One region of the Staphylococcus sp. GDH8C109P genome, then DNA from elsewhere that is predicted to be linked to it. Evidence: riboswitches for the same ligand, from Rfam matches in the RefSeq annotation. Region 1 holds a riboswitch; the other holds the start of a gene.
The links. Region 1 has a riboswitch for S-adenosylmethionine ahead of metX (homoserine O-acetyltransferase MetX). Riboswitches for the same ligand answer to the same signal wherever they lie in the genome.
Positions count from the first base shown of each region.

Region 2: linked by a shared signal. The riboswitch ahead of KA867_RS03740 (aminotransferase class I/II-fold pyridoxal phosphate-dependent enzyme) and the one ahead of metX (homoserine O-acetyltransferase MetX) in region 1 are both predicted to bind S-adenosylmethionine.

Region 1 covers NZ_JAESMX010000014.1:225,870-232,206, reverse strand. The annotation lists gene KA867_RS07840 (DHH family phosphoesterase) at 1-1,130, opposite strand, end outside; gene KA867_RS07835 (DUF2232 domain-containing protein) at 1,145-2,071, opposite strand; gene metX (homoserine O-acetyltransferase MetX) at 2,347-3,315, opposite strand; SAM riboswitch class I at 3,377-3,476, opposite strand; gene KA867_RS07825 (AzlD domain-containing protein) at 3,604-3,933, opposite strand; gene KA867_RS07820 (AzlC family ABC transporter permease) at 3,930-4,625, opposite strand; gene serS (serine--tRNA ligase) at 5,073-6,337, opposite strand, start outside.
Region 2 covers NZ_JAESMX010000009.1:395,795-402,131, forward strand. The annotation lists gene KA867_RS03720 (SulP family inorganic anion transporter) at 1-9, shown strand, start outside; gene KA867_RS03725 (heavy metal translocating P-type ATPase) at 186-2,570, shown strand; gene copZ (copper chaperone CopZ) at 2,627-2,833, shown strand; gene KA867_RS03735 (D-lactate dehydrogenase) at 2,902-3,900, opposite strand; gene KA867_RS03740 (aminotransferase class I/II-fold pyridoxal phosphate-dependent enzyme) at 3,915-5,078, opposite strand; SAM riboswitch class I at 5,141-5,253, opposite strand; gene KA867_RS03745 (aggregation-promoting factor C-terminal-like domain-containing protein) at 5,379-6,119, opposite strand.

The DNA of each region.
Region 1 (6,337 bases):
ATATCTGAATCATTTAACACAATGTAAGCATCTAAATTGTTCATCATAGCAAACCTTGAGACACCAATGGCTGCGCCTATAGCATCTAAGTCTGGACGCGTATGTCCCATAATGATGACTTTGTCGCCTTCCATTAAAATATCTTTTAAGGCATGAGAGATAACACGTGCTCTTACACGTGTACGTTTTTCCATCGGGTCAGTCTTACCGCCATAGAAACGCACATTACCGTTCATATGCTTAATTGCAACTTGGTCACCACCACGACCTAGTGCTAAATCAAGTCCAGATTGCGATAATTCACCTAAATCGATTAAGTTCTCTGAACCTTCACCTACACCAATACTTAATGTCAATTGCGCACGGTAACCTACACTCTTTTCACGTAATTGACTCAATATACTAAAATTAGATGCTTCGATTTCATTTAGAATGCGTTGGTTTAAATAAGCAACAAATTGATCTGAACTATAACGTTTGAAATAAATGTCATATTCGGTTGCCCATCTACTTATTACACGCGTAACCATAGAGTTAATTTCTGAACGTTGTGTATCATTCATATTTTGCGTGATTTCATCATAGTTATCTAAAAATAGTGTTGCAATAATTGGTTTAGATGCTTCATATAATTCTTGTGTATGTATTTCTTCAGTAATGTCGAAGAAATACAATACGTGTTCTTTTTCTGAATATCTTACACGATAGTGATATTCATTTTCTTGAATTTCCACTTCTTGTGTTTTTTCTAACTGTTTTAATATATTAGGATATACTTCATTGACTGGATCAGAAATGACGTTTCGGTCTAGACGATCCGACATAAATTGGTTCATCCACTCTATGTTTTCATTTTCATCTAAGATAATCATCCCAATAGGTAACCTTTTAATAGCAGTATTACTGCTTGCTGAGATTTTTCCACTCAGATTATCTACATAGTTATCCAATTTTTGTAAAGCTTGTCTTACCATCAGTACTGTCCCTACAATTATGATGAGTAATACAACAGTAGCTATACCTGCAATCAATTGGTTAAAAATAAACCAAACGACGACAAGCGCTATTGCTGTAAGCACCATAATAATAAATGGTAAAATCAACGCTTTTTTAGTGGATTGACGGTTCATTTTTCCACCTCAAATCATTTTTTAATGATACGTTTTAAATTGATACATAAATCTACAAATCCCAGGAGACTCACAATATGTGTTAATGGCATTAAAATTGTCCCTATTACCATTAATATCACAGTAAGTGCTGTCGGCATTGATTTCGCTTTTCCGAAAAAGTGAATCACACTTAACCCCTGAATGTACATACATAATGATAACACAATTTCAAAATTTAAGACGATCGTTTGAAACGCACTTGGTTGCGTTGAAAACATAACACAAATTAAGACAATAACATACATCCATAAGACAGAACGCTTCATTTGCCAAGCATATAATGGTTTGAATATGGGTGTAGCGATTTTGAATTTACGCAAGATTGGAAAAGTGATAATTAAATTGATTAATATAAGTAGAAATACGCCAACAATCATATAACTTGGTAGTTGCACTGCTGATTGGCGGAAAGTCTCTTCAAACATTTGTTTATAATCCGCGTTGACTGAAGCGCTAGAAATGATGCTATACATCTGTTCTTTAATCGGTTTGATTAATGAAGCAGCACTTGGTATTTTTTTAAATGCTTGTAACACCATAAATGCAATTAATGCAATGATACTAATAAAAGTCGTTGTTATATAAAGTATACGTTCTTTTGATGTACGTTCTTTTAATAATTGACCCACTACAACACTCACCACGAACAAGAGGATCATGATACTTAACACGAATATATTACCTAATAACGTAGTTAGCACAACTGTAATGACTGCCGTTAAGCCAAAAGATTCTACAGATTTATGCCATAAAATAATACCTGGAATTGTTGCAAATAAACTCAACACGAGTCCAAGTAGCGGTAATATATGTAAAGCTAAAGCTACTATAATTAACGTGATTACACTAAGTATAGTGGCTTTAGTATGTATTTTAGAAAACAAATTCGCCACTCCTATACAATTTTTGTCTATGTTTATTATTTTAACCTCTTTAAAACTTTTATACAATTATTGACAATTCTTTTTGTCAGAAGTTCAACATTAGCGACAAAATCTGATAATGAGCGCCTTTTAAAATTATATCTCCCCTGTTAATACTAACTTCAAACTTCACATTTTACACACCAAAAAATAAGATGTCATAGGAAACAGTTATTTTCACTTTCAATTAAGTATAAAATTACTATCCCAGACGTCTTATCATACAAAATGAACTAAAATGTAGCATATCGTCATTTTCTTTTGAACTTAGAAACTTTTAAAAAATGATATAAATTGGGTGCCCAATCGTTAAAGTTCAGCAAGAAACCATCATGTCCTACATTATCTGGCACAAAGCAATGTTTATGATATTTAAATCGCGCACCTGTGGCATATACTAAATCGTCTGGATATAATAAATCATCCGTAAAGCCCATAGTCATAACTTTAGTATCTAGTCGTCCAAACACTTCATCTACATCAGTACGGTCTCTATCTATATCGTGGCTATCTAAGACGTCTAGCAGGGTTAAATAACTTAATGGATCAAAGTGCTTTTTGAACTTATTCCCCTGATGTTTCTGGTAGTTTACAACTTGATCTGGTGTAAATCGTCTATCGTAACTTTTAGAAGAACGATACGTTAAGAAACCAAGTTGTCTTGCGATACTCATCCCTTCACCATGATCTAATCGAATCGCTTGTCTCGCAATTTCATTAAATGCACGACTATATGAGGAAGTCTTATCTGTCGCAGCTAAAATGACCGCTTTATCTACTTCAAATTTATGATTATACAATAATTCCAGCGCTTGCATACCTCCTAAAGACCCACCGATTAAAATACTAATTCGATCAAACCCTAATGTTTGAATACCTAATTCTATTGCATTGACAATATCACGCAATGTTAAATGCGTAGGAAAGTCAGCATCTGTAAGTGGCGAACTGGAGCCATATGGACTACCTATCACGTTGAATGTTAAAAATTGATAATCATGTATTGGCATGTACCCACCATCTATAATCTCTCGCCACCAACCAGGATTGTCATCCGTCCCATATGTCAAATGATTACCTGTCAGTGCATGGCATACAAGTACAAGTGGCTGTCCTTCATATCCAACATGTTCATAACGTAATTTTAAATTTAAAATCGTTTCACCTGATTCAGTTGTAAATGGTCCCAATTCTAATGTATCAACCGTATAATTTGTCATCATTTACCTCCTACTTAATAAAAAAACTTCTCACCTATTCATAATAAGTAAGAAGTTACAATACTTATTATTCGAGCGAATCGTTGGTATTAGCACCGTGCTTCTAAAGTCGGTTGCTGAAGCTTCATTGGGCCAAGTCCCTCTGCTTCTCGAAATAAGATTTAATTTTAATTGTAAAAAGCTGTGCATAAATCAAATATCTATTTTAACAAGTATTTCTTTAAAATTATCAAAATTTTCTAATTATTGCTATTCTAACGGATAATGTGAGCCACTTCAATAATATATTTAAAATATCCATCTTAAAACTGCCATTATTAAAATACCACTGACAATCGTAATCGTTAAACTCCGTGTAATAATGGCAATGATTATTGTCGGAAGCATCGTTACTAAAAACGGTAAATTAACACTATACACCATTGAATCTTCATGTTGTTCTAGAACGCCGTCTACAATCAATGCCGTAAATAATGTAATAGGAATGAAGGAAAGCCACTTTACAACTGTCTCAGATAGTTTAATTTTCGTAATTAATATAAACGGTATAATACGTGTTAACCAAGTGACCACACCACATAAAACAATAATTAATAACATATGTAAGGTCGTTGTCATTTGTCGATCACCACCCCTAACCCCGCAGTAATTGTCGAAGCTAAGATAATTGCTACATATGAAGGCATAAAGAAACTTAAACTAAGCATTAATATAATCACACAAACAATCAATACTAAATATGTTTTAAATTGTGATTGTTTAATAGCATCAAACTGGGAAACAGCTAAGAATATAAACATTGCAGTAATAGCAAAATCTAACCCAAACGCATCTGGGTTTGTTATGTATTTACCAAAAACAGCACCAACAATGCTTGCAAATGTCCAAAATAAATAAGCTGTGATATTTAATCCATGCAACCATCGATCATTGATTTTTTCACCTTTTAGATGTGGTGTAATAGCGACACCAAATGTTTCATCTGTAATCAAAGAAGACATGCCTATACGATTCCAAAACCCATACCCTTTATAACTTGGCGCTAAGGTCATACTTAATAAAAACATCCTAGAATTTACAATAAATGTCGTTAATACAATTGCAGAAATTGGCGTTCCAGCAATGACTAACGCACAAATAATAAATTGTGCCGCGCCAGCATAGACAAGTAAGCATAACAAAATGATTTCAATCAAATTGAAACCTGAAGCCACTGCAACAATACCAAATGAAAGACCAACACCAGCATAACCTAACAAAGTCGGTACACATTCTTTTACACCTTGCTTAAAAGTTAAATGTGTTGCCATCATGCCACCTCCCACACATTTTTTAAAAATAATAGAATTAGTTTAATACAAAATGAAAGAGACATTCAACGTTTTTAGACTTACGTATGTGTAACCTAAGACTTACGTTCGTCTAAAAATGCTGTTATTAAAATGTTTTTAATTTCAGAATATTGTGTTTTTATTTTAGACTACCCTCTATTTTTTGAATAAAATAAGGTATTTTTCAAATTAAATAACCTGCAAAACAAGATATTTAACACCTCCCCTACCCTTTCTTTATTTTCAAAATATCTAAGGTATTTAGAAGATCAGAAGGCTCATCACTCATTATTTATATAAAATGAGAGGTTGAGACATCTATTTGTCCCAACCTCTATTTTTATTTCATCATTTTATGGCATCTATTTTGAAAGTTCAACGCTTAAGCTAGCTCAAATGCCACTGATGATATTCATTCAAACGAATCTATTTTTCTTTAACTGGGTGAATCACTGTTTTACCGCCCATATATGGTACTAATGCATCTGGAATAGTAACTGAACCATCTTCGTTTTGATAGTTTTCTACGATTGCAGCAAATGTACGACCTACTGCTAAACCACTACCATTCAATGTGTGCACTAATTCTGGTTTTACTGTTTTATCACGTTTAAAACGAATATTAGAACGACGTGCTTGGAAATCAGTAATATTTGAGCAAGAGCTAATTTCTTTGTACTCATTATAGCTTGGTAACCAAACTTCTAAGTCATACGTTTTGCTTGAACCAAAGCCTATGTCACCTGTACATAAAATAACTCTACGATACGGTAAGCCTAACTCTTCTAAAATTGCTTCTGCATGTTCTGTCATTTCTTCTAATGCTTGCCAAGAGTCTTCCGGTTTTTCAAAACGTACCATTTCTACTTTATCGAATTGGTGTAAACGGATTAACCCTCTTGTATCTCTACCAGCTGAACCTGCTTCACTACGATAACACGCTGATTGCGCTGTGAATTTAGCAGGTAAGACATCCGGACCAATAATTTCATTACGATAATAATTCGTTAATGGTACTTCTGCCGTTGGTATTGTATATAATCCTTCTTTTTCAATTTTGAATAAATCTTCTTCAAATTTTGGTAATTGGCCAGTACCATACATTGAATCAGCATTTACTAATTGTGGTACCATCATTTCTGTATAACCATGTTGCGTCGTATGTTTCGTGACCATATAGTTCATTAATGCTCTTTCTAACTGCGCGCCTTCGCCAGTTAAGAACACAAATCTTGCACCAGAAACTTTTGCACCGCGTTCAAAGTTAGCCATTTGTAATGACTCTACTAAATCCCAGTGTGCTTTTTCATCAAAATCAAATTTCCTTGGTGTACCCCAACGCTTTAATTCTACATTCTCTTCATCAGAATCACCTTCAGGCACATCATCATGAATTGTATTTGGAATACGAGATAATAAGTCTTCTAGCTCTTTATCCACATCATTTAAATCATTATCTAGAAGTTTGATGTCGTCACCTAATTTTCTCATTTCTGCGATAACATCATCTGCATTTTCTTTATTACGTTTTTTTTCAGCAATTTCACCGCTCACTTTGTTACGTTCAGCTTTCATTTCTTCAGCTTTTCGAATTAATTCACGGCGTTTGTTATCAAGTGATAATACATCATCTACTACTTTTGTATCCATACCACGTTTTGCAACTTTGTCTTTTAAAAACTCTGGGTCAT
Region 2 (6,337 bases), on a different contig from region 1:
CTAATATAACTTTGATTTAAATCATAAGCTAACATCACTTGTTACATACATACTGATGTTAGCTTATTTTATTCCAAACAAACACATTGACTTTTATACCTACAGGGGGTATATTAAATTTAACAGATGACATACAAATAACGATTCATTATAAATCTATGAAGCAAAAGGAGGCATTCACTGAGATGGATAACAACAAAAAAACGACATTAGGTATTACAGGTATGACTTGTGCTGCATGTGCGAACCGCATCGAAAAGAATTTAAATAAAATGGAAGATGTCAAAGCAAATGTCAATGTTACAACTGAGAAAGCAACGATTGAATATAATTCAGATAATACTTCACTAGATGCTTTAACTCAAAAAATTAAAGATACAGGTTATGATGTTGTCACTGAAAAAGCTGATTTAGATGTCATGGGTATGACTTGCGCCGCATGTTCAAATCGTATTGAAAAAGTACTTAACCGCACTGACGGTGTTGAACAAGCAAACGTCAACCTCACAACCGAAAATGCAACGATTAATTATAATCCAGAAGTGACATCTATAGATGAGTTGATAAAAAAAATACAAAACATCGGCTATGATGCAAAAACCAAAGCAGCTCCTTCAGAAAAAAATTCACGAAAAGCACAAGAGTTAAAAGGAAAGCGAAACAAATTAATTGTTTCAGCCATACTTTCTTTACCTTTACTATTGACGATGTTTATCCATTTATTCGGACTACCATTACCTAGTTTCTTAATGAATCCCTGGTTTCAATTCATATTAGCTACACCTGTTCAATTTATTATTGGTTGGCAGTTCTATGTAGGTGCTTATAAAAATCTGCGAAATGGTTCAGCCAATATGGATGTATTAGTCGCGTTAGGTACGAGTGCCGCATTCTTTTATAGTATTTATGAAATGATAAAATGGTTGAACCATACAAATGATACACCTCATCTGTATTTTGAAACGAGTGCTGTATTAATAACACTTATCTTATTCGGTAAATATTTAGAAAGCCGTGCCAAAACACAAACTACAAATGCTTTAAGCGAATTGTTAAGTTTACAAGCAAAAGAAGCACGTATAATCAGAAATGGCAAAGAACAAATGGTGCCACTAAGTGAAGTTGTTGTCGGAGATTATATCCAAGTAAAACCAGGAGAAAAAATACCAGTAGACGGACAAGTAATCAAAGGTATGACTGCGATAGACGAATCTATGTTAACTGGTGAATCTATCCCTGTTGAAAAAACATTAAACGATAATGTGATAGGATCAACAATGAATAAAAATGGTACCATTACAATAGAAGCAACGAAAGTAGGAAAAGACACTGCTTTATCTTCTATTATTAAAGTAGTCGAAGATGCTCAAGGTTCAAAAGCACCTATACAGCGTTTAGCTGATACGATTTCTGGCTACTTTGTCCCTATTGTCGTAGGTATTGCTATACTCACATTTATCATTTGGATTGCTTTTGCCCAAACTGGTCAATTCGAACCTGCACTTGTAGCAGCAATCGCTGTATTAGTGATAGCTTGTCCATGTGCATTAGGTCTCGCAACACCTACTTCAATTATGGTGGGCACTGGCAAGGCTGCTGAAAATGGTATTTTATTTAAAGGTGGCGAGCACATAGAACGTACACACCAAATTGATACAGTCGTTCTTGATAAAACAGGAACTATCACAAACGGTAAACCAATTGTGACGGACTTTGATGGTAATGATGAAACACTACAACTTTTAGCTAGTGCAGAAAAAGATTCTGAACATCCACTAGCTGAAGCAATCGTCAGTTATGCAAATGATAAAGGCATCGATTTATTAGAAACAACATCTTTCGAAGCAGTGCCAGGACACGGTATTCAAGCAATGATTCATAACCAAGACGTATTAGTCGGCACACGTAAATTCATGAAAGATGCTCATATTGATGTTTCAAAGTATGAAGATAATTTAGTCAAATATGAATACGAAGGTAAAACAGCAATGCTCATTGCTATTAATCAAACACTACAAGGTGTGATTGCCGTCGCCGATACAGTCAAAGATTCTGCCAATGAAGCGATTCAACAATTGCACGAATTAGGTATTTCCGTAACAATGCTTACAGGAGATAACGCGCGAACAGCACAAGCAATTGCTAAACAAGTAGGTATAGACGCTGTAATTGCAGAAGTATTACCAGAAGAAAAAGCTTCAAAAATCAAAGAACTTCAAGATAATGATAAAATTGTTGCTATGGTTGGAGATGGCGTTAATGACGCACCAGCACTAGTTCAAGCAGATATCGGTATTGCTATTGGAACAGGTACAGAAGTAGCAATAGAGGCAGCTGATGTTACAATTTTAGGCGGAGAATTATTATTAATTCCTAAAGCAATCAAAACCAGTAATTCAACGATAAGTAATATCAGACAAAACTTATTTTGGGCATTCGGCTATAACGTTGCTGGTATTCCTATCGCAGCTTTAGGTTTACTTGCACCTTGGGTAGCTGGCGCAGCAATGGCATTAAGCTCAGTAAGTGTGGTAACAAATTCACTCAGATTAAAACGAATGAAATTATAACGCAACTTTGTAATAATAATAATAATAAACATCCTTGATTTAAGGAGGTGATTCCTATGACAACAGAAACAATTAAAGTTGATGGCATGAGCTGTGATCATTGTAAACAGGCAGTAGAATCTGCACTTACAAATCTAGATGGCGTATCAACGGCTGATGTGAACCTTGATGCTGGTAATGTTGAAGTTGATTTTGACGATAATAAAGTTACAATGACAAGCATGAAAGATGCTATCGAAGATCAAGGCTATGATGCTAAATAACCTGCACATTCAAAAAATGAGGGCTGAGACGAAATCAAACGTCTTAGCCCTATTTTTATATTACATATTTAATTAACACGAAGCTTACTATCACCAGTATATATTACCTCTAATGTTGCATCTAGCGCATCTACAATAAGATTTTTTACAGCTGCATCTGTATAAAAAGCAATATGTGGAGATAGAATGACATCTTGTCGTTCTATCAATTCAATTAATATTGCATCATCTAATTGTGTATTGCGTTGATCACTTGGGAATAGCCCTTTCTCACCTTCATAAGTATCTAATGCTGCACCTATTATTTTCCCACTATTTAATGCATCTATAAGGGCTTTTGTATCAACAATCGTACCGCGCGCACAATTAATAAACACGGCACCTGTTTTCATTTCTGTAAATACTGCCTCATTAAACAAATATGTATTTTCCTTTGTCGCTGGAATATGTACAGTTACAATATCTGCATCTTTAATCGCCTCACTCATACTTTCTTTATATGTTAAATACGCTTCACATGAGACTTGAGGTTCAATATCATATGCTACTACTTCTGAACCAAAACCTTCTGCAAAAATCTTACCTACAATAGAACCAATACGACCTGTACCAATAACTGCAACTTTTAAATCTTTTATAGAACGTGACAAAATACTCGGTTGCCATCTAAAATCATATGCTGCAGTTTTATTTTGTATATCATTAAAATTTCTAATTAAATTTAATGCTTGAGACACAGTATATTCAGCGATAGAATGCGGAGAATAAGAAGGTACATTGGTTATAACTAGTTCATATTGCTTAGCTAACTCAAGATTATAACTATCAAAGCCAGCACTTCTCTGAGCAATTTGCTTAATACCATAATCATGTAATTTCTGATACACTACTTCATCTAATTCAATTTGTTGTGACAACGATACCCCATCAAAACCTTTAACACGATCTACTGTTTCCAAAGATAATATGTCACTATCTAAATCTACTTTCACCTGATGTTTTTCTGACCATTCATTAATAAAAGGGATATCTTCTTCTCTGACACCAAAAAGTTTAATGCTTTTCATTGATCATTTCACTCCTATTCTGCTTCATATAAATGTTTTAATAATTGAATGCGTTCTGCCGCTTCCATTAAGCTATCATCATCCACTGCTAATGAAATACGTACATAGTTCTGCCCATGTTCACCAAATGGAATACCTGGAGCAACTAAAATGGACTTTTCTTTTAATAAATATGTTTCAAAAGTTTCACCATCATAATGTTTAGGTGTTTTTAACCATAAAAATATGCCACCATTCATCGGTTCAAAAGGGATACCTGCTTCATTCAATTTAGCTGTAAACTTACCTCTTCGGACTTTAAATATTTCATTTTGACTCACAAGGAAATCATCATAATGATTTAAAGCAAATGTAGCCGCATCTTGCAGTGCACCAAACATACCAGCATGCGTATGTGTTTGATATTTTTTCAATGCTTGTATCATATCTTTATTCCCTACAGCAAAACCAACTCTAAAACCTGACATATTATATCCTTTTGATAAAGAAAACACTTCTATTGCTAAGTCTTTAGCACCCTTTGATTGTAAAATACTTGGATTTTTATAATCAAAGCCAAATGCACTGTAGGCAAAATCATGAACAATTTTAGTTTTTGTGCCTTGAAATTGTGCAATTGCTTTATCAAATACATCTTTTGTAGCAACTGAACCTGTAGGGTTATTTGGATAAGTTAGATAAACTAAGCGTGTATTCAATAAGACGTCTTTATCTATCATATGCCATTGTGGTAAATAATAAGGTGGCTTTAACACAAGTGGTTGTGGCTTAGCATCTGCCAACAATACACCTGCTAAATAATCTGTATAACCTGGATCGGGAAGCAGCACATTTTCACCCGGATTAACGATACATGTAGGCAAAGCGACTAAGCCGTTTTTCGTACCATATAGAATACAGACTTCTTCATCCTTATCTAATTCAACATCATATTGTCTTTTATAAAAATCGACGATTGCTTGTTTGAATGTTTCTTTCCCATGAAAAGCGACGTATTTTTGATTTTCAGGTTTATAGATGGCTTCTGCGTAGCAATCAAGGATACCTTTAGGCGTTGCGCCATCAGGTATACCTACGGCCATATTAATCAACGGTAATGGCCCGGGCTCTATTTTACGTCCCATCGTTTTACCAAAGTAACTATCCGGAATTTGTGATAACCGATCTGATATTACCATTAAAAGTCCTCCTTAAAATAAAAAACTATATGCCTCATAAGTGACATATAGCTCTCACATGACACTTATCTATCAAGTATTCCACTTGTTGAATGTAGCACAGTACTTATGATTATAGATAAGTCTGTTGCTGAAGTTTCAACGGGTCAAGTCCCTCCACTTCTCTGGATAAGTCACTTTATAATTAAATTAATATTAATTTTATCAGAATATTCTAACATGTCAATATAAAAAAAGAGTGACTCAAGCGAGTCACTCTTATCTATATCACCAAACACAACACGTTCAGTGCTATAGATTTTACCACCAACCGTGGTTTTTACGGAATTCTAACGCTGCTGCTTCAGAACCGTAACGTTGTTTAGCGTAGTTTAACATACCTTTAGTTTGATCAGCTACTGAACCAGTACCCCATGATTCCTTAGTTTGACCTAAGCCTCTATATCCTGCTGGGTTAACCGCATTTGGATTACCACTTGATTCAGGCATTACAATTGAATTCCACATAGCTTCTGATCCACCAGCAGCTAAGAATTGTGCTTTAACTGATCCACCAGTTGAAGCCGCAGATGCTTGAGCTGTTTTATATGTTTGCGTAGCTGCACTTGTTTGTGCTGTTTTAACATTTGTAGTTGCTGAAGCTTTTGGTGCTTCTACTGCTGCTGGAGCAGTATATGATTGTTGTGAACGTACTTCACTTGCTGATTTTTCATTTGTGTTGACACTTACTTCTGAACTTACATCTTGTGTAGTATTAGGTGTTGAAGCTTGCGCACCAACTGCATGGTATTCCCATGACCATGTGTTACCGTCAGATGTAAAAGTAAACTCGTTACCACCTAGTACAAAATTGTAGTTATATGCACCAGCGTGTAATGGTTTTTGATCTAATTCAGCTGAACCATTTAATGCTAATTCTGCTAAATGTGCTTTGTCGATGTTTTGTTCTGAAGCGTGAGCTTGATTGTTGTCAGATGCTGCTGCATATCCTGTTACGCCTAATGCTACTGCTAATGATGAAGCTAAAATTGATTTTTTCATAATAAAATAAATCCTCCAAATTTAATTTTTAATAAAATATATTTTCGATAATTTTTTTGTCGTATTTGCTAAAATTCTTTAAATTTTATGTTTTGTTTTTTGACCATAGTTAATATACCATATATTTTTATCAATCATATTACACTTACATAACAAAACTTTACAAAAATTATTCTGATTTGTAACATTGCAATCTTTTGTAATTGCTTTATACAACA